Bremerella alba: one gene and its partner. The main gene of each other region encodes a partner of the protein of the gene in region 2 in a complex. Links are inferred from orthologs where the notes say so. Each region holds a gene or a part of one and is shown on either strand. Other genes may lie near its edges.

Region 1 (2,970 bases), on a different replicon or contig from region 2:
TACAACCAGGCCCAGGTCTCGGATGCGTCCCTGCTGATCGTGCTAACTGCCGATATGCATGCCTATAAGAAGGAGCCGGAACGTTACTGGAAGGATTCGCCGCCGGAAGTGGGTCAGAAGTTGGTGGGCATGCTGGTCGGCTTGTACGACAACAAGCCGCAATTGCAGCGGGACGAAGCGATGCGATCGATGGGCATTGCCGCTCAGACCATCATGTTGGCCGCCAAGAGCATGGGCTACGACACCGGGGCTTTGGTCGGCTACGACCCGAACAAGGTCGCCGAGATCATCAACTTGCCCGAAGACCACGTGCTGGGCATGATGATCGTCGTCGGCCAGGCCACGCAGAAGGCCTGGGGCAAACCGGGGCAGTTATCACAAGACGATGTAATCGTGCACGATAAATTCCCGAAAGAAGTTTAAGCATTCACCGGATAGCTTAGAAAGTAACGGTGCGATCTAAAATGAATTTCGGGGCCACCCCGAGTTGGTGGAAGCTCCGATCTACGAAGCACCTTTTTTCGGTCTTGGAATTTTGCCGCCGGCTCGGGTGCGGCGGCCGCGTTTACCACCTTTGCCCCCACTTCCACCTTCGACATCGCTCTTCTTTTTACCGACCGAATCTTCCATCTTCGAAATTCGATCGCGAATGGACGCGGCTCGCTCGAACTCGAGGTTCTCGGCTGCTTCCAGCATTTCAGTCTGCAGTTCGTTGATGAATTCCTGCGTGATAATCTCGGAGTCATCATTGCGGCCGACGGCTTCGTTCGCTTTACGATGTGCGTCCGCTTCTGACTCGATACCGCGGCGGATATTCTTCTTGATCGTCTCTGGCGTGATATTGTGCTCTTTGTTGTAGGCCTGTTGAATTTCACGACGTCGGGCCGTCTCGTCGATTGCACTTTGCATGGCCGCAGTCATTTTGTCCGCGTACATGATCACCTTGGCATTCACGTTACGAGCCGATCGCCCGACGGTTTGAATCAACGAGGTTTCGCTGCGCAGAAAGCCTTCCTTGTCGGCATCGAGAATGGCCACCAACGAAACTTCCGGCAGGTCGAGACCTTCCCTCAACAGGTTCACCCCGACCAAACAGTCGAACTTGCCTTCACGAAGATCACGCAGCAGTTCAACTCGCTCGAACGCGTCGAGTTCGCTATGCAACCACTTACACGGAACCCCTTTTTCGTTGAAGTAGTGCGAAAGATCTTCGGCGAGTCGCTTGGTCAATGTGGTCACTAGCGTTCGCTCGCCGGCGACAATGCGGGCCCGGATCTCTTCCAACAAGTGCGGTACCTGACCACGAGCCGGGCAGACTTCAATCACCGGATCGAGCAATCCGGTCGGGCGAATGATTTGCTCGACCACTTCGCCGGTTGTCTTTTCCAACTCGTACTTGGATGGGGTCGCTGAGACGAAAACCGTTTGGTTCAGGATGCTTTCCCATTCCTCGAACTTCATCGGCCGGTTATCCATCGCGCTGGGCAGGCGAAAACCGTGCTCGACCAAATTCATCTTGCGGCTGCGATCGCCATGATACATGGCCGAGATCTGCGACACCGTCACGTGCGATTCGTCGACAAACAACAGGAAGTCATCCGGAAAGAAGTCGTATAGCGTGCTCGGCGGAGCCCCCCTGGGACGCCCCGACAATGGCTGGCTATAGTTTTCGATCCCCGGGCAGAAGCCCACTTCCTGCATCATCTCCAGGTCGAACCGAGTTCGCGCGTTAAGCCGCTGGGCTTCGAGCAACTTGCCGGCCTGCTTCAGCTCTTCCAGGCGGCCGTTGAGTTCTGCGCGGATATTCGCCACGGCCTTTTCGATACGTTCTTCTGGCATCACAAAGTGCTTTGCCGGATAGATGAACAGTTGATCTTGCTGGCTGATGATTTCGCCAGTGGTGGGGTTAATGATCGCCAACTGCTCGACTTCGTCTCCCCACAATTCAATGCGGTAGGCGAACTCTTCGTACGAAGGCCAGATCTCCAGGCAATCGCCTCGAACACGGAACTTCGATCGTTCGAAGCCGACGTCGTTCCGTTCGTAAAGGATGTCGACCAGGCGGGAAAGGATGTCATCGCGATCGACCATCTGCCCCTTACGAATGCTGACCATCATCTTCTTGTAGTCGTCGGGCGAACCCAAGCCGTAGATGCTGGACACGCTCGCCACGATGATGACGTCGCGGCGACTGACCAGAGCACTGGTCGAAGCGAGACGCAGACGATCGATCTCATCGTTGATCGAAGCATCTTTCTCGATGTAGATATCGCGCTGCGGAATGTACGCTTCCGGCTGGTAATAGTCGTAGTAGCTGACGAAGTAATGAACCGCGTTGTTGGGAAAGAAGTCTTTGAATTCCGAGTAGAGCTGGGCGGCCAGGGTTTTGTTGTGTGAGATCACCAGCGCTGGACGCTGCATGTTTTGGATGACGTTCGCCATGGTGAACGTCTTGCCGGAGCCCGTCACCCCGAGCAGACATTGGTGCTTCTTGCCAGCCAGGATACCCTCGGTCAGGGACTTAATCGCGGCAGGCTGATCTCCGGCGGGCTTAAACTCGGATGCTAGCTGGAATTCCACTCCGTCTCCCTTTCCTCTTCTCGACTGGCCTCGGCAACCGCCGGCAGATTGCTAGGCAAACATGCTGGCGGAAATGCGCTACCCCGAATCGATCTATTCTAACGACTCTGCTGCAGACTTGGGGGGACTACTCCCCCATGCTTCCTAAAGATGCCAGCAACTCGCCCATTTCTCCGGCGGCATGGGCATCGCCTTGCTGGCGAGCAATCTCGATCCCTTCGCGGAGAACCGTTCGCGAATCCTCTATCTCACCCATCTCCGCTAACATCTGGCCACACATAAACCATGCCGCCACATAGGGGGGAGCACCGCGCATCAGCTTCTCGAACTCGGCTCGGGCTTGGTCGTGGCTGCCTTCTTTACGCAATTCCATGGCCAGACCATAGAGCA
Region 2 (3,046 bases):
CAGATCGCGAACAGTGAAGATGCCCTTTTCCTCAAGGCAATTTGTCGTGCGGACCGTCAAACCGATTTCCGCCGTACTCATTTCCAGCTTGGCCAACAGATCGTCATGTTGTTGGTCTACTGAATTTAGAGGAATTCGTGGCATGGGTTCCCTCCCTATCGCAAATGAAAAAATGAAAATGGTAGCGGTTCATCCCTAGAACCACTTTGTCGTGGTCGCTCCACATTCAACCGAGGCTTTAGAGCCTGGCCGAGGGTCTCGCGACGCGATCGCGTTTACTATACTCATTTCTTTAGAATTGAATACCAGTTTCGGAAAAATTTACGGAAACTACCTCAACGGTGCTAGCGAACTTGGCTCGCCAAACACGCTAGCACTCTTTCGATAGGTTGATGGATGACCGATTCCTTATTTGAAGGACTGACTAGCGCCCAGCGTGACGCTGTTTCTCATGTCGACGGACCAATCCTCGTCTTGGCCGGCCCTGGCAGTGGAAAGACGCGAGTTGTCACCCATCGCATCGCGTACATGCTTCGCAGCGGTGTCTATTCGTCGCAGATCGTTGCGCTCACGTTTACCAACAAAGCAGCGCAAGAGATGCGTTCCCGAGTCGAACGGCTGGCCCCGGAAAGCACTGTCTGGGTCAGTACGTTTCATCGATTTTGCGCGCGGCTGCTCAGGGCTTATTCCAATCTGGTTGGACTCGAGCCGAATTACACCATCTACGACACATCCGACTCTCTTCAAATTCTTAAGCGTGCTCTTCAGACCGAAGAGATATCGATGACGCACGCAACGCCTGAGAAAGTCGCCAAGGCAATCAGTTGGGCCAAAAACAACATGGTTCTGCCGGAACGATACGAAGCGAATTCCGCGAACGCAATCAGCTCGATCGTGCAGGACGTTTACCCGGAATACCAACGTCAGCTTCGCGCTGCCAATGCCGTTGACTTCGACGACATGCTGATGCTGGTTGCCCAGATGCTGCAAGAGAACCCGGAACTGCGGGCCGCGCTCGACGAACGCTTTCGTTATATCCTGGTCGACGAATATCAAGATACGAACCTGGTGCAGTACCTTCTAGTGCGTTCCCTTTCCCAACAGCACCCTAACCTAGGTGTTACCGGGGATCCCGATCAATCGATTTACGGCTGGCGTGGGGCGAACCTGAATAACATTCTTGATTATGAAAAAGACTTTGACCAGGTAAAGGTCGTTCGCCTGGAGCAGAATTTCCGGAGCACGCCTAATATTCTTTCTGTGGCAGATCACCTCATTGGACACAACAAGCGGCGCAAAAAAAAGTCACTCTTCACCGACCATCCTACAGGAAAGCCGGTACGCTTTTTGTCTTATGTGACCAGTCACGAGGAAGCGCAAGCTATCGCGACACGCATTGCGACTTATGTGGCTCAAGGAAAACGCCAACCGCGAGACTTCGCGATCTTCTATCGAGTCAACGCGCTCTCCCGCGCCTACGAAGAAGCTCTCCGCCAGCAGGGCATACCCTACATGATCGTGAGCGGTGTCGAGTTTTACCATCGCAAGGAAATCAAGGATGTCCTTGGCTATGCCATGCTCGTGAATAATCCGCGCGATGATGTCGCGTTCACTCGTGTCGTGAATACGCCTACCCGCGGAATTGGTAAGACGACAATACTCAAACTTCAGGTCCACGCGTTGGACCACGGTATTTCCATGCTAGATGCTGCCCGCGAGGCAGGAATGATCGACTCGCTCAATAAGCGAGCCGCCGTAGCGGTGGCTAAATTTGTCGCGATATTCGATCGGATCTCCTTGAAGATCAACCAGCCGGTGGAAGAGATTCTAGGGGCAATTCTGAGCGAGACAGGTCTACGAGCCCAATATGAAGACTCCGACGACGAGGAGGACGTTTCCCGCCTGGAAAACATCGACGAGCTACTCTCGTCAGCTCGGGAATTCGACTTCCAGCACCCAGAGGATGGTACCCTCGAGCAGTACCTGGAAGACAAAGCGCTGGTCAATGAGACCGATGAATTCGACACGGCCCTGGACCGCGTCACCTTGATGACACTCCACGCGGCAAAAGGCCTCGAATTTCCGCATGTGTTTATGGTAGCGATCGAAGAAGGTCTACTGCCGCACGAACGCTCGAAAGACTCGGACGCCCAACTCGAAGAAGAACGGCGATTGATGTTCGTGGGGATCACCCGAGCCCAGGAAGAGCTAGAGCTAAGCACGGCGAACCAACGCGATTTTCGCGGGCGACGCATGATGACGGTACCCAGTAAATTCCTCTTCGAATTGCCTCGGGAAGAAATGGACTTCCAAGCGGCACTGGGACGATATGCTCCGACATCACAAGAATGGGAGGATGTCCATGATATCCCACCGGACGACTTCAGTCAGATTGGCGAATCGGGCAATATTTCCGACGACTCGCCAAGTAATTCTCCTTCATCCCATACTAGAATGCTGATTACCGCAGCCGACATGGTGAAGGGTCCCAGTTCGTCGGCACCGAAATTGAATCCGGACCAATTCCATCAATCCATGGCCGTTATTCATCCGAACTACGGACTAGGCAAGATTATTGCCATGAGTGGCGAAGGTGCCAAACGCACGGCAACGGTTCAATTCGTCACCGGTGATCAAAAGAAATTCGTTCTCGCCTACTCAGAACTTCGATCAGCCTCTTCCAGTTGAGATTAACCCATGAGTAATCGTTTCATCAAAGTAGCCCAGCTGAAAACCGTCGAAGCGTTTCGCGATCGCCTAACGCAGTTGGGGCTCAGCTTGCCATGCGATGATTCGATACTTACGCGCGACCAGGGTTCGCCTATGGCAGCCCCAATGAAAACGGATGGTTTTACGATCGGTAACCGCTGGTGTATCCATCCCATGGAAGGATGGGACGCAAATACCGACGGAACACCGACCGAGTTTACAATTCGGCGTTGGGAAAACTTCGGCCGAAGCGGAGCAAAGCTGATATGGGGAGGTGAAGCCGCCGCGGTGCAGGAAGATGGACGTGCGAACCCAAATCAAACGCTGGGCACCGAGT

Evidence for each region. The genes of interacting proteins can lie anywhere in the genome.
Region 1: the proteins of HOV93_RS14015 (region 2) and uvrB are in contact, whole or in part, in a crystal structure (PDB 7EGT), measured with the Thermus thermophilus proteins. The link is inferred for Bremerella alba from one-to-one orthologs. Residues at the interface, in WP_096412145.1 of Thermus thermophilus: His654, Arg656, Phe657, Gln666, Asp668, Glu669, Lys680, Arg681, Leu682, Ser683, Lys685, Tyr686, Ala687; in WP_096411307.1 of Thermus thermophilus: Glu23, Leu25, Arg26, Asp27, Gly28, Glu29, Arg30, Phe31, Arg55, Glu326, Asp327, Phe328, Glu379, Ser382, Gln383, His398, Gly400, Arg401.

What each region holds. Positions count from the first base shown.
Region 1 is NZ_JABRWO010000005.1:108,291-111,260, forward strand. What follows is about bases 43-2,940. They hold uvrB (excinuclease ABC subunit UvrB), read right to left. Parts: upstream 2,581-2,940; coding sequence 505-2,580; downstream 43-504. Other genes in these bases: HOV93_RS10070 (nitroreductase family protein), read left to right, coding at 43-423; HOV93_RS10080 (tetratricopeptide repeat protein), read right to left, coding at 2,708-2,940. Outside these bases: more of HOV93_RS10070, read left to right, coding at 1-42; more of HOV93_RS10080, read right to left, coding at 2,941-2,970. UniProt on the Escherichia coli protein: The UvrABC repair system catalyzes the recognition and processing of DNA lesions. A damage recognition complex composed of 2 UvrA and 2 UvrB subunits scans DNA for abnormalities.
Region 2 is NZ_JABRWO010000007.1:327,953-330,998, forward strand. Bases 69-3,042 are described here. They hold HOV93_RS14015 (ATP-dependent helicase), read left to right. Parts: upstream 69-396; coding sequence 397-2,688; downstream 2,689-3,042. Other genes in these bases: HOV93_RS14010 (DNA-directed RNA polymerase subunit alpha C-terminal domain-containing protein), read right to left, coding at 69-144; HOV93_RS14020 (oxidoreductase), read left to right, coding at 2,698-3,042. Outside these bases: more of HOV93_RS14010, read right to left, coding at 1-68; more of HOV93_RS14020, read left to right, coding at 3,043-3,046. UniProt on the Escherichia coli protein: A helicase with DNA-dependent ATPase activity. Unwinds DNA duplexes with 3'-5' polarity. Translocates on single-stranded DNA with 3'-5' polarity. Initiates unwinding more efficiently from a nicked substrate than double-stranded DNA.